One region of the Proteus sp. fly-1089 genome, then DNA from elsewhere that is predicted to be linked to it. Evidence: predicted binding sites of a transcription regulator. Region 1 holds the regulator's gene; each other region holds the start of a gene.
The links. The regulator PurR, encoded in region 1, represses purine synthesis genes. The targets are predictions, from matches to a motif close to CANGCAAACGTTTGCNTG.
Positions count from the first base shown of each region.

Region 2: the regulator PurR is predicted to act here: its motif matches at 1,822-1,839, upstream of purM (phosphoribosylformylglycinamidine cyclo-ligase).
Region 3: the regulator PurR is predicted to act here: its motif matches at 1,909-1,926, upstream of rbsD (D-ribose pyranase).
Region 4: the regulator PurR is predicted to act here: its motif matches at 2,480-2,497, upstream of gltS (sodium/glutamate symporter).

Region 1 is NZ_JBEETS010000001.1:488,981-492,891, forward strand. It holds gene punC (purine nucleoside transporter PunC) at 1-846, opposite strand, end outside; gene punR (DNA-binding transcriptional activator PunR) at 965-1,867, shown strand; gene purR (HTH-type transcriptional repressor PurR) at 1,890-2,915, opposite strand; gene cydH (cytochrome bd-I oxidase subunit CydH) at 3,183-3,266, shown strand; gene sodB (superoxide dismutase [Fe]) at 3,404-3,911, opposite strand, start outside.
Region 2 is NZ_JBEETS010000001.1:1,103,676-1,107,586, reverse strand. It holds gene purN (phosphoribosylglycinamide formyltransferase) at 76-705, opposite strand; gene purM (phosphoribosylformylglycinamidine cyclo-ligase) at 719-1,759, opposite strand; gene upp (uracil phosphoribosyltransferase) at 1,991-2,617, shown strand; gene uraA (uracil permease) at 2,808-3,911, shown strand, end outside.
Region 3 is NZ_JBEETS010000002.1:287,442-291,352, forward strand. It holds gene dxs (1-deoxy-D-xylulose-5-phosphate synthase) at 1-1,516, shown strand, start outside; gene rbsD (D-ribose pyranase) at 1,937-2,356, shown strand; gene rbsA (ribose ABC transporter ATP-binding protein RbsA) at 2,364-3,872, shown strand; gene rbsC (ribose ABC transporter permease) at 3,874-3,911, shown strand, end outside.
Region 4 is NZ_JBEETS010000007.1:170,442-174,352, forward strand. It holds gene ABN080_RS15090 (AsmA family protein) at 1-227, opposite strand, end outside; gene ABN080_RS15095 (hypothetical protein) at 334-882, opposite strand; gene ABN080_RS15100 (uracil-xanthine permease family protein) at 1,037-2,428, opposite strand; gene gltS (sodium/glutamate symporter) at 2,670-3,884, shown strand.

The DNA.
Region 1 (3,911 bases):
GGGTAATAATGCTTTACCCGTCATTTTTGACAGTAAAATACGACAACCATAACCACCAACCATAAAGGCAATAGTTTGTGGAATATAGCTTAAACCGATATCCTGTGGTGAGTAACCCATTTTCTCAAGAATAATAGGTGAGCCTGCTAACCAAGCAAAGAAACCTGCACTACAAGAAGCGTAAACTAATACGTTACCTGTATATAGAGGTGATTTCAGTAATGTCATAAATGACGCAGTAGATTGGTTTGCATCGGAGACTGATTTTTGTTTAATATTTTTCAACATTAATGTTGGTAACATTAAAACAAGTGTTACTGCCATTAGTAGCATGAAAATCATACGCCAGCCACCGTGATTTAATAGTGAGGCACCAATTAAAGGGGCGAGTGCGGGTGATAATGCAACCAGTGGCATGATTAAAGCAAAAACGTGTTGTGCGCGAGACTCATCGAAGCGATCAATAACTAATGCTTGCCAAATAACAGCTGCAGAGCAGACACCAAAAGCTTGTAAGAAGCGCATCGCGAGTAAGCCTGTTGCACTTTCAACCCACAACATACCAAGGCAGCCTAAAGAGAAAAGGCTTAAACCAATAAGAAGAATAGGTTTACGACCAACTTTGTCAGAAAGTGGTCCCCAAAGTAACTGAGCAACAGCAAAACCAAATAAAAAGATACTTAAGCTATTACTGATAGCGCCTTCGCTGATAGCGAGTTCACGCTGCATCATACCGAATGCAGGTAAGTACATATCAATTGCTAAGTAACCCAGCATACTTAAACCTGCTAGGTACACCATGAAGCTCATAGGTGTTTTTGATTGTGTGGATGTTTTAGTATTCATTTTATTTTCTATGCTATGTGATGTAGAACATTTTATGTATTGTAACTAAGACCTATTTTACTTGTGAAACGGGAATATTTGGTTAATGCTGTGAAAAATTTTCAAAGGAATAAACTCTATGTGGTCAGAATACTCTTTAGAAGTTGTTGATGCAGTCGCTAGAACAGGAAGTTTTAGCTCCGCTGCTCAAGAATTGCACAGAGTGCCCTCCGCCGTTAGTTATACTGTTCGGCAATTAGAAGAATGGCTCGCCGTTCCTTTATTTGAGCGTCGTCACCGTGATGTAGAATTAACCGATGCGGGTAAAATTTTCATCAAAGAAGCGCGATCTGTTATCAAAAAAATGAATGACACTCGACACCTATGTCAACAAGTTTCTAATGGGTGGCGTGGTCAATTTAGTATAGCAGTTGATGGCATTGTTAAACCCGAAAGAACACAACAGCTTATTCTCGATTTCTATCGCCATTTTCCTGATATTGAGTTGTATGTCTACCCAGAAGTGTTTAATGGGGTATGGGACTCCTTAGTTAATGGTCGTGTTGATTTAGCAATTGGTGCAACAAGAGCGTCACCGATTGGTGAACGTTATAGTTTCAGGGATATGGGTTTTATGCCTTGGCGCTGTGTTTGCCATGTTGATCATCCATTAGCTAAAGCAGAACACCCATTAACCGATGATGAAATGCGACCTTATCCTAGCTTATGTTTAGAGGATACATCACGTAGTTTACCAAAGCGTGACACTTGGGCGTTAAATAACCAACGTAGAATGGTTGTACCAACATGGGATATGGGGCTTGAGTGTTTGTTGGCAGGATTATGTGTAGGAATGGTGCCTTGGCATCGTGCTGAGCCATTGATAGCCCAAGGTAAGCTAGTTACTTTAAAACTTGCACAGCCATTGCCAGACAGTCCATGCTGTCTGACGTGGGTTGATAAAAGTGAATCGCCTGCTTTGACGTGGTTGTTAGATTATCTTGGAGATAGCCAAACCTTAAATGAGGAATGGCTTCGCTAGATATTATATAGCTGAATAGGAATTAGCGACGATAGTCGATAAAAGGACCATCAGCAACTGAACGACGCTCAACCAATCGAGGGTGTACTTCGATTGTTTGGGCATCTTCACGTTTGTTAACGATGCGATCAAGCAACATAGATAAGGCCATTTGACCTAAACGTTCTTTGGGCTGGTGGACAGTGGTTAATGCAGGGGTAAAATAACGTGCATTACGAATATTGTCATAACCCACAATTGAAATATCAAAAGGAACACGTAAACCTAGCTCATCTGCAGCACAGATTGCTCCCATTGCCATCACATCACCACCACAAAAAACTGCAGTAGGGCGTTGTTTTTGATTTAGCATTTGATACATCGCTTTATAACCTGACTCAGGTTCAAAGTCACCTTGTACAATCCACTCATCTTTTACTGTAATTTTGGCTTCTTCCATGGCTTTTAGAAAGCCTTGTAGACGACCACCGCCGGTGTTGCGCTCTAATGGACCAGGAATAATACCGATATCACGATGACCTCGTTCGATAAGATAACGGCCAGCGATATAGCCACCATGAAAAGCGTTATCGATAATTGTATCTGTAAAGTCGCCACGGGCCTTACCCCAATCCATGACAACCATGGGAATATTACGATAGCCTTCCAAAAGAGTGAGAAGGTGATCGGGATATTCAGAACACATCACTAATAATCCATCAACGCGTTTTTGTGCCAGCATTGCTAAATAGGCTTTTTGTTTATCAAGATTATTATGTGAATTACATAAAATCAGTGTATAGCCTTTGCTATAACAACTGTTTTCAACTGCTTCAATCACTTCAGCAAAGTAAGGAGCTTCACTGGACGTGGCTAACAGGCCAATAGATTTGGTATGATTGACTTTTAAACTACGCGCCACGGCACTAGGCGAATAATTTAATTCTTTTATAGCGGCCCAAACTGCTGCCCGTGTGTTCTCTGCAACAAAACGCGTTTTGTTGATCACATGAGAAACAGTCGTGGTTGATACGCCTGCGCGTTTTGCCACGTCTTTTATTGTTGCCATGGTGTGGAAAACTCCTGACCTTCATTGGTCTCTTTTATCTAATTTTATGGTTTAACTGCCAGTATAGTCATACATAGGGCAAACACTGGCAATAATTTAGCGATTAGCTGTGAATTTTGTATGATCTAGCTCAAAAGTGAAAGTATTAATCAATGTTATAAATTGTGCACTGGTCGCTATTTTAGCAAATTTTGATATGTGATAATAATTAACCATGACAAGGTTATGGTTAATAATGTGTATTATAATCATTTTGAGGGAGAATAGATGGATACGGATCTGAAATTTGGTTTGAGTACAGCAGTAGCAGCACTTGTTATGATCGTTATATTTTCTACTATGTTGTTCTAATCACTGCTTTATAAAATATCCGATCAATTTAAATTATAAATTATCGAATATCTGAGTATAACAAAGGGCTCAAGGCCCTTTGTTATTATGTTACCAAAAACGAATCTTAATCACTCATCTTTGATTATCAAGTTCAATTAAGCTAGGTTAGCTTCAACAAATGACCAGTTAACCAGCGCCCAGAACTCTTCTAAATATTTCACGCGTGCGTTACGGTAATCGATATAGTAGGCGTGTTCCCATACGTCCACAGTTAACAGTGGTTTGTCTGCACCTGAAACTGGTGTTGCTGCATTAGATGTGTTAACAATTGCCACTGAACCGTCAGCTTTTTTCACTAACCAAGTCCAACCTGAACCGAAGTTTTTTGCTGCCGCATCGTTAAATTGCTTTTTGAACTCTTCAAAAGAACCAAATGCTTTGTTGATAGCATCAGCTATTTTACCTGTTGGTGCACCACCAGCGTTTGGTGCTAAGCAATTCCAGTAGAAAGTATGGTTCCATACTTGTGCTGCGTTATTGAAGATGCCACCATCAGTCGATTTGATGATTTCTTCTAACGATTTAGATTCTAGATCAGTGCCTTTAACCAGATTGTTTAAGTTGGTTACATAGGTTTGGTGATGTTTACCATAGTGGTATTCT
Region 2 (3,911 bases), 610 kb from region 1:
AGAAAAGGGTGACACAAAAAAAGTCACGCGGGCTACAGTGTAGCACAATGTGACTTTTTAGCTTAAACGAAATAGTTAATCAAGGCTGCCGAACAACGCAATATCATCAAGGAAAGCTTGATTATTCTTCATAGTCAATCGGTCTTCAGCTAACCAGCTGATTGCTAATGGGTAGATACGATACTCTTCTATTTGTATTCTAGCTTGTAATGATTGTTCAGTGTCATCCGGCAAAACAGGAATACGTGCCTGAAGAATCATTGGGCCACCATCAAGTTCTTCGGTAACAAAATGGACGGTAACGCCATGAAAAGACTCTTTATTTGCTAAAACTTGGCGATGAGTATGCAACCCTGGATATTTAGGAAGCAAAGAAGGGTGAATATTTAATAATTTATGCTGATAATGAGTGACAAAATTAGGTGATAGAATACGCATAAAGCCTGCTAAAACCACGATATCAGGCTGATAAACATCAATTTTTTCGATTAGCGCTTTATCGTAATCAGCTCTATCATTAAATTGGGATGGATCAACAAAATAGGCTGGAATATCAGCCTGTTTTGCACGTTCGAGGCCATAAGCATCCGCTTTATTGCTAAAGACAGCAACCACATTACCTGTGATTTTATTTGCCCTACAGGCGTCAATAATCGCCTGTAGGTTGCTGCCGTTTCCTGAAATAAGGACAACGATATTTTTCATTCACATGTTTTCATTAGTTAATAATGACTTGTGCTTCACCTGAGGCTTGTGGCGCAATTTCACCGATAAGCCATGCATTTTCACCACATTCTGCAAGGTGTGCTAATGTTTTTTCAACATCATCTGGATTAACCGCAATTAATAGTCCGACACCACAGTTAAAGGTGCGGTACATTTCATGTGTGCTAACTTGTCCCGCTTCTTGTAACCACTTGAAGACTATAGGCCATTCCCAACTGTGACTTTCGATACGAGCTTGCGTATTTTCAGGTAGTACGCGAGGAATATTCTCCCAGAAACCGCCACCTGTAATATGTGCAACTGCATGAATATCAACATTCTCAATTAATGACAGCAGTGATTTCACGTAAATACGTGTAGGCGCTAATAGGTGATCGGCAAGTGATTTTTCACCTAATGATGTGTTATCAGCTTGTGTATTGCTGACTTCAAGAATTTTTCTGACTAATGAATAACCATTAGAATGAGGGCCGCTGGATGCTAAAGCAATTAATGCATCACCTGTTTTAACTTTACTGCCATCAATAATCTCTGATTTTTCAACCACGCCGACACAAAAGCCTGCGATATCATAATCATTGCCATGATACATGCCGGGCATTTCTGCTGTTTCACCACCCACTAATGAACAGCCTGATTGTTTACAACCTTCAGCAATACCTGTTACAACACGAGCAGCGGTATCGACATCTAATTTTCCTGTGGCATAGTAGTCAAGGAAGAAAAGGGGTTCGGCGCCTTGAACAATTAAATCGTTGACACACATTGCGACTAAATCAATACCGATGTCATCATGGCGATTTAAATCCATCGCAAGGCGGAGTTTTGTACCCACACCATCGGTGCCTGAAACTAAAATAGGTTCGCGGTATTTAGATGGAATTGCACATAGTGCACCAAAACCACCTAAACCCCCCATAACTTCAGGACGGCGAGTTTCTTTTACTACACCTTTGATACGATCGACTAAAGCATTACCTGCATCAATATCGACACCGGCATCTTTATAGCTGAGAGAGGATTTGTTAGTCACGTAGAGCCCTCACGGCAAGTTGCTGTTAAGAAAAAATGTGTGCGGGCGCTATTCTAACAGGCAAAGCAAACGTTTGCGAGGATCTTCTTTCTAGGTCACAATTATTCATGTTGGTGTGGTTAAAAGCTGTGCGCTTGATCAATATCAATAGAAAAACGATGGAATGTTGGCAAAAAAGCGGTATAATCTCGCGATTTTTTTGTCAGGCTGCGTCGTACATTAGGAGAAATTATGAAGATCGTTGAGGTAAAACACCCACTCATTCAACATAAATTGGGGCTGATGCGAGATCATGATATAAGCACTAAGCGCTTTCGTGAACTGGCTTCAGAAGTTTCCAGTCTACTGACGTATGAAGCTACCGCCGATTTAGCAACAGAGACGGTAACAATTGAAGGTTGGTGTGGTCCGGTAGAGATAGAACAGATTAAAGGAAAAAAAATCACAGTAGTTCCTATCCTCCGTGCAGGTATCGGGATGATGGATGGAGTATTAGAAAATATTCCTAGTGCCCGAATCAGTGTAGTTGGCGTTTACCGCGATGAAGAAACCTTAAAACCCGTCCCTTACTTCCAGAAATTAGCATCCAATATTGAAGAGCGTATGGCTCTTGTTGTTGACCCTATGTTAGCAACAGGCGGCTCTATGATTGCCACAATTGATTTATTAAAAAATGCGGGCTGTACTTCAATTAAAGTATTAGTACTGGTTGCTGCTCCAGAAGGTATTAAGGCATTAGAAGAAGCTCATCCAGATGTGGAGTTATATACTGCATCGGTTGATAGCCATCTTAATGAGCATGGGTACATCGTTCCAGGTCTTGGCGATGCTGGTGATAAGATATTTGGTACAAAATAATAATTAAGCCGACTTTGATAGTCGGCTTTTTTTTGGACCATTTATTTTTTCTATACTCTACATATTTAAGGTGCAGTTAGATGACTAGTGCGAGTGGGCCTAGACAGCAACATGGCGACTTAAAATAAGACGAGTATAAAGTTAAAAATACAAACCAATTTCACATTCATATTAAAGAGAGGTCGTAAGCATGACTCGTCGTGCAATCGGGGTAGAAGAGCGCCCACCATTATTACAAACAATTCCGTTGAGCCTTCAGCATCTGTTTGCAATGTTTGGCGCTACCGTACTTGTGCCAATATTATTTAAAGTTAATCCGGCAACAATATTGTTATTTAACGGGATCGGAACCCTGCTTTATCTCTTTATTTGTAAAGGACGCATTCCTGCTTATCTAGGTTCAAGTTTTGCGTTTATCTCACCAGTGCTTTTGTTGTTACCATTAGGGTATGAATTAGCACTTGGGGGATTCATCGTTTGTGGCGTGTTATTTTGTCTTGTGGCAGGTATTGTAAAAATAGCAGGGCGAGGCTGGATTAATGTGATGTTTCCACCTGCGGCAATGGGCGCAATCGTTGCCGTTATTGGGTTAGAGTTAGCAGGAACCGCGGCAGGAATGGCGGGTTTATTACCAAGTGCAGATGCACCAGTAGATAATCAAACATTGCTTATCTCTATGGTCACTTTAGGTGTCACTATTTTAGGTTCAGTGATGTTTAGAGGATTCCTTGCAATTATTCCTATTCTTATAGGGGTATTAGCAGGTTATGCGCTTTCTTTCTTCTTAGGGGCTGTTGATGTTACGCCTATTAAAGAAGCTAATTGGTTTGCATTACCGACATTCTATTCACCACGTTTTGAATGGAGTGCAATCTTCATTATTCTGCCTGCGGCATTAGTGGTTATTGCTGAACACGTTGGTCACCTTGTTGTTACAGCAAATATTGTGCAACGCGATTTAATGAAAAATCCAGGTTTACATCGTTCTATGTTCGCAAACGGTTTCTCTACCATAATTTCGGGTTTCTTTGGTTCAACGCCAAATACCACATATGGTGAAAATATTGGTGTTATGGCAATTACCAAAGTCTATAGCTCATGGGTTATTGGTGGCGCGGCAATATTTGCAATCTTATTATCCTGTGTAGGTAAATTAGCCGCCGCTATTGCTGCTGTTCCTGTTCCAGTGATGGGAGGAGTATCTTTATTGCTTTATGGTGTCATTGGTGCATCAGGTATTCGTGTCTTGTTAGATTCAAAAGTGGATTACAACAAACCGCAAAACTTGATATTA
Region 3 (3,911 bases), on a different contig from region 1:
ACTTTGTGTCGGTCACTCTTCAACCTCTATCAGTGCAGGTTTAGGTATGGCTGTTGCCGCCGAACAAGAAAAACTGAATAGAAAAACAGTTTGTGTCATTGGTGATGGCGCAATTACTGCGGGCATGGCTTTTGAAGCGATGAACCACGCGGGTGATATTGAACCTGATATGCTCGTTGTTCTTAATGATAACGAGATGTCGATTTCAGAAAACGTTGGTGCGCTGAATAATCACCTTGCACAATTGTTATCTGGCAAACTGTACACCACCTTACGTGAAGGTGGGAAAAAGGTCTTTTCTGGTATTCCACCAATTAAAGAATTACTGAAAAAGACAGAAGAACATATCAAAGGCATGGTCGTTCCTGGCACCATGTTTGAAGAGTTAGGATTTAACTATATTGGTCCTGTTGATGGTCATGATGTTATTGCATTAGTACAAACCCTCGCTAATATGCGTGATCTAAAAGGCCCTCAACTTCTGCATATTATGACCAAAAAAGGTCGTGGCTATGCTCCTGCTGAGCGAGATCCTATTAGCTGGCACGCTGTACCAAAATTTGATCCACAAACAGGGACATTACCTAAAAGCCCTAATGCACGACCTACGTTTTCCAAAATTTTTGGTGACTGGTTATGTGAAGAAGCCTCAACCGATCCAAAACTGATGGCAATTACCCCTGCAATGCGTGAAGGTTCTGGTATGGTGCGTTTCTCAAAAGAGTACCCATCACAATACTTTGATGTGGCGATCGCGGAACAACATGCCGTTACTTTTGCAGCAGGTTTAGCAATTGGTGGTTATAAGCCGATTGTTGCTATTTACTCGACGTTCTTACAACGTGCTTACGACCAAGTGATCCACGATATTGCGATTCAGAAACTGCCTGTTTTATTTGCCATTGATCGTGGTGGTATTGTAGGAGCAGATGGTCAAACTCACCAAGGTGCTTTTGATCTCTCATTCTTACGTTGTATTCCTAATATGGTTATTATGGCACCAAGCGACGAAAACGAATGTCGTCAAATGCTTCATACCGGTTATCACTATCAAGATGGTCCTGTTGCCGTACGTTATCCAAGAGGCTCCAGTATTGGTGCGCAATTGCAACCACTTAACCCACTCCCTATGGGTAAAGGTATTATTCGTCGCCAAGGCAAAGGTATTGCGATCCTAAACTTTGGTACATTACTACCTGAAGCATTAGAAGTCGCTGAAAAGTTGGATGCCACTGTGGCTGATATGCGATTTATCAAACCTCTTGATAAATCACTTATCCTTTCTCTTGCTGAGCAACATGATATGTTGGTGACACTAGAAGAGAATGCCATTATGGGTGGTGCTGGCAGTGGTGTTAATGAATTACTCATGCAAGAGCGTTGCTTAATGCCTGTCTTAAACCTCGGTATTCCTGATTTGTTTGTACCACAAGGTGGACAAGAAGAGATCCGAGCTGACTTAGGGCTTGATGCCGTTGGTATTGAAAAATCTATTACGGATTATCAAGCTAAATAACGTCTAAAATGCCCGTACTAAACGGGCATTTTTCTATGCCCATAACTTACCAAAACGACTATTAACTCTTTGATTACTAATTTTTCTGTTCATTTTTTAATTACAATTTGCTCTATCTATCCCATACAGCCTATTTACATAAGAAAAACTTAATAAAAAATTAAATCTAGTACTATTATTACTCAAACTCCTCTATATAAGATGTAGCCTATAACTCATATTTTATGAAAATCATTGCAAATAAAGCATTTTCTTATTGAATCCATTCAGCGTTAATTTATTCAGTTAGTTAGATTTTTCTTTCTTTTTGTTTACCAACGAAACGTTTCGATCGCGCTCACAATCTGAATAAATCAGACTTGTTTTCCCCTTTTTCTTTTCTACTATATAAACAGCGAAACGTTTCGCTGAGGAGGGAATATGAAAAAAGGCGTATTACTAAATAGTCCTATTTCTAGCGTAATTTCACGTTTAGGACACACCGATAAAATCACTATTGCAGATGCCGGATTACCCATTCCCTCTTCTGTTGAACGTATTGATCTTGCTCTAACACAGGGTATTCCTGACTTTATGTCAGTATTGCAAACAATCACTCATGAGATGCAAGTTGAAGCAGTCATGCTGGCGGAAGAAATTAAGACCATTAATCCCATCCTTTTTAAGGAGATAGTCTCTTATCTTAATTTATTAGAGCAAGAACAGAAGAAACCCATTCAAATAACGTATGTTTCACATGAAGCATTCAAAAGACAACTTACTGAAAATAAAGCTGTTATTAGAACAGGTGAATGTACACCTTATGCCAATATTGTGTTGTTTTCTGGTGTGACTTTCTGAGGACAATATGAAACCTTTACTTGAGCTTAAAGATATTGATAAGTCATTCCCTGGTGTAAAAGCACTATCAGGCGCTACTTTGCGAATTTATCCCGGTCGAGTGATGGCCTTAGTGGGTGAAAACGGTGCGGGCAAATCAACACTGATGAAAGTGCTTACTGGTATTTATAAAAAAGATGCAGGCGAAGTTATTTATCAAGGTGAGCATTGCTCCTTCAATGGTCCTAAATCATCACAAGAAGCAGGAATAGGCATTATTCACCAAGAGCTTAACCTTATCCCAGAATTAACCATTGCAGAAAATATCTTCTTAGGCCGTGAGTTCACACGTGCATTTGGGGCTATCGACTGGAAGAAAATGTATGCTGAGGCTGATAAGTTATTAGCTCGATTAAACCTCGCTTATAGCAGTCACCGTTTAGTATCTGAATTATCGATTGGTGATCAGCAAATGGTAGAAATCGCCAAAGTTCTCAGTTTTGGTTCTAAAGTCATTATTATGGACGAACCTACAGATGCATTAACCGATACAGAAACTGAATCCCTGTTTAGTGTTATTCGTGAACTAAGAGACCAAGGTTGTGGCATTGTTTATATCTCACATCGTTTAAAAGAGATCTTTGAGATTTGTGATGATGTCACTGTACTGCGAGATGGTCAGTTTATTGGTGAAAAACCCGTTAGCGCATTACAAGAAGATACGCTTATTGAAATGATGGTTGGCCGTAAGTTAGAAGACCAATATCCTCGTATCAACATTCCCCAAGGCAAAACCAAACTCAATGTCATTAACCTTAGTGGTGAAGATGTTCACGATGTCAGTTTCTCATTACATGAAAGTGAAATTCTCGGTATCTCAGGTTTAATGGGGGCTGGTCGTACAGAATTAATGAAAATTATCTACGGCGCATTACCCAAAACCAATGGCACCGTAGAGCTCGATGGAAAACTCTGCCAAATCAAAAAGCCGGTTGAAGGATTGGAACAAGGCATTGTTTATATATCTGAAGACAGAAAACGAGATGGCTTAGTGCTAGGTATGTCAGTAAAAGAAAATATGTCACTGACCGCACTTCGTTATTTTAGTCGTGGCATGGGAGTGCTCAATCATAAAGAAGAGCAACTTACTGTCGGTGATTTTATTAAATTGTTCAATATAAAAACCCCCTCAATGGATCAAACAATTGGTTTTTTATCTGGGGGAAATCAACAAAAAGTGGCTATCGCAAGAGGCCTAATGACTCGCCCTAAAGTGCTTATTCTTGATGAACCCACTCGTGGTGTAGACGTTGGTGCTAAAAAAGAAATTTATCAACTAATTAATAAATTTAAACAAGAAGGATTAAGCATCATCTTAATTTCTTCTGAAATGCCTGAGGTAATGGGAATGAGTGACCGTATTTTGGTGATGCATGAAGGGCGTATTAGCGGTGAGTTTTCAGCTCACAATGTCACACAAGAAATGCTAATGGCGGCCGCTGTTGGTAAACAATATGACGCTAAGGTAGGAGTTTGATATGAGCACAAATTCAATTCCAGCGTCAAAACGTTGGTT
Region 4 (3,911 bases), on a different contig from region 1:
GTTTTGTCTTGCTTAGGGTTAACAGAGAGATCATGAACAATAACTTGTTCGGGTTGCATAAGGTCATGTTCAATACCTGAGAAGCGAATATCGTAATCAGTATATTGTGTTAGCCATTCACTTGTTTTTTGCGCTCCCCACTGAGTCTGAATAAAAGCGTAAATTATGATAATAAATAAAATAACGATAAGTATCAGAGATACCATACTTTTCATCAGCCAGCGCATTGCCCTTCTCCTGTTTTATACTCCATCAAAACATTATACAGTTATGCCTGAAAATTGGGTGATGCTCAAGTATTCGTCACTATATAAAGCAAGATTATTTAACTGCTTATGCATTTATTATAGTGGATATCTTGTTTCTCAATTCGATAGTGGGTTGAGTATTTTGTTTTTGTAAATAGGTTTCAATATTACTCAATATATCTTTTATAGAATTTTTATCCTGTTGTTCTTTATCATTTAATTCTTCTTTTATTAACTTATTGCCATAGTTAATAAGTTGAGAAATGAGTTCATTAGGTTCAAGGCTACCGGAATGATAAGCATTGTAAAAATTAGGGAGAATACCCGCTTGTGTTGGTAAATATTGAAACTGATACGTTAGAAACCCCTCTTTATCTTTATATTGCTGATTATTAAGGCAAGGGTTTTGTAAAAACGTCACTAAGTCTTCTTTAATATGTTCTAAGTTAAACTCAGGGATAGACTTATTTCCTAAATATGTAAACTTATGATTTGTATTAAATAACGATAAAATAGAATCTTTGAGATAAGTAAAAAATTGCCCAATAGTTTGTATATAAAAATCTTGAGTAGATGGATGACTTTTTAAGTACTCGAGTGCAGGGTTTTTAATTGGGATCAATGGTGTAGTCATGTTATTTTCCTTTGATTTTCAGTATTGAGATAAAGATTTACCGTAACTCAAAGGGCAATACTTTTATAAAAATACCATTGGCCTAAAGATGATAAATAAAGCGCTATTTTCATAATCCAAAATAGCGCTTTACTCATTTGTTGCTAGTTAATAATTATTTTTCCGGAGGGAAAATTAGATTTAAAATAATGGCGGTTAATCCACCCGCTGCAATACCTGATGATAGCAATGTTTTTAGCCAATCAGGGGCAAATTGTAATATTTGAGGTTGTTGGGAAACCCCTAACCCTACCGCAAGTGAAATAGCAAGGATCATAATAGCTCGGCGGTTTAATGCCTCTTTAGACACAATACGTACACCGGACGCAGCTATCGTACCGAACATCACTAATGTGGCTCCGCCTAATACAGGCTCAGGAATTCGTTGCACAAATTCTGCAACAAAAGGAAATAAACCCAAAACAACCAACATGGCGGCCACAACATAGCCCACATAACGACTGGCAACACCCGTTAATTGAATAACACCGTTATTTTGACCAAAACAAGAGTTTGGGAATGTATTGAAAAATGCTGAAACCATGGAGTTAATTCCATTAGCTAATACGCCCCCTTTAATACGCTTCATATACAAAGGACCACTGACGGGTTGCTCTGAAACATCAGACGTTGCTGTGATATCACCAATAGTTTCTAGCGAAGTAATCATAAACACGAGCATTAAGGGAATAAGCAGATGCCAATCAAATGATAGCCCATAATAAAACGGTTCTGGAATAGTCATTATTGGCGTTTCTTGATGCTCTACTGGTGTTGGCAACATATCCAGTGCCCAAGCCAGAATATAACCCACAGCCATAGCTATGACTAAAGAGGCAACACGTAAATAAGGATTTTTTTGTCGATTCAGTAAAATAATAACAATGAGAACCGAGCCGGCTAATAATAAGTTCTGTGGCGAACCAAAAGTATTATTTTCAATAGCCGCATAGCCACCACCAATAGAGGTTAACCCCACTTGGATTAACGAAAGGCCAATAATCATCACGACTACACCAGATACTAAAGGCGTTATGATACGTCTTGCCAAGTGAAGTACGCGTGAAAGGACGATTTCTGTTAACGAGGCGACCATTAAAGTTCCAAAAAGGGCAGCCATCATTGTTGGGATATCAGCCCCTCCATTTTTAAGTGCTAATCCCCCCATAATTAAAGGAGCAACAAAGTTAAAGCTAGTTCCTTGAATCGATAATAATCCTGAACCAATTGGCCCCCATGCCCGAATTTGAATCAGTGAGGCAATACCCGATGCAAATAAAGACATGCTGATAATACGTTGGGTATCGTGTGCAGGTAATCCTAAGGCTTGGCAAATTAAAATTGCGGGAGTAATAACCGCGACAAACATGGCTAAAAGGTGCTGACATGCAGCAAAAAGCGTTTGAGCTAATGGTGGCTTTTCTTCTAAAGCAAAAAGAAGTTCGCTATTTTTTTTAACTGAAACATCACTATCTTTAGGCAATTTTTGATTTTCTGAAGTAACCATGGTGTGAATTTCTTATTCGACAAAAACGGTATTTTAATGATCTGCGCCACAAAAGCAATCGTTTGCGTGAAAATGATGTTATCAAAATGCATAAGAGGCGCTCACATTTTTATATGTTTTAACTTGTGTTTGTCGCCATTTTTTTTTCTAATCGGGGATACCTGCTTTTGGCGTTGTTTATGGATGAACTTAGCGTCGTAGTATTTTTATATAAAATTAACAAATAAGACGGGGTACATAAATGTATCATCTTGATGTTTATGGCACGCTGGTTGCGGCCACTTTGGTTCTCTTGATCGGACGTAAGTTAGTGAAATCTGTTCCTTTTTTAGAACGGTATACGATCCCAGAACCTGTTGCAGGTGGGCTACTTGTTGCAGTTCTTTTATTAGCATTTAAATCTTTTATGGATTGGGAAGTGAGTTTTGACCTCTCGCTTAAAGATCCATTAATGCTAGCCTTCTTTGCAACGATCGGTTTAAACGCGAACCTCGCGAGCTTAAAAGCGGGAGGAAAAGCACTTTTTATTTTCATCTTTGTTGTGGTTGGGTTGTTGCTAGTGCAAAACACAGTCGGTATTGCATTGGCGAAAATGTTAGGCCTTGATCCTTTAATGGGATTACTTGCAGGCTCGATTACATTATCGGGTGGTCATGGCACGGGGGCGGCTTGGGGTAAAACGTTCGTTGAAAGTTATGGTTTCATGAGTGCGTCTGAAGTCGCAATGGCGTGTGCAACCTTTGGTCTGGTTTTAGGTGGATTGATTGGTGGCCCAGTTGCGCGTTACTTAATCAAAAATATTCCAACACCAGGACTTGGTACTGACGATCATGAAATGCCAACGGCGTTTGAGAAACCCACCACAGGTAGAATGATTACTTCAATGGTATTGTTAGAAACTATTGCGATGATCTCTATCTGTTTAATGGCGGGCACATTTCTTTCTCAATTATTAGAAGGCACTGCATTCTCATTGCCAACCTTTGTGTGTGTCCTATTTATTGGCGTTATTTTAAGTAATAGCCTCTCAATGCTTGGTTTCTATCGTGTTTTTGATAGAGCGGTATCAGTTTTAGGCAACGTGAGTTTATCGTTATTTTTAGCGATGGCATTAATGAGCCTGAAATTATGGGAACTGGCCTCACTGGCGATCCCAATGCTGGTTATTCTAGGTGTTCAGGCGGGTGTTATGGCGTTGTACGCTATTTTTGTGACATTCCGTGTGATGGGTAAAAACTACGATGCGGCGATTTTGGCAGCGGGTCACTGTGGTTTTGGTTTAGGGGCAACGCCAACGGCGATTGCTAATATGCAAGCCGTTACGGATCGTTTTGGGCCTTCTCATCTTGCGTTCTTAGTCGTGCCAATGGTAGGGGCATTCTTTATTGATATTGTGAATGCGATAGTGATTAAACTGTATCTACTGCTACCATTCTTTACGCCTATAGCGGGATAGTTTTACCGTTATAACTTGAGAAATATT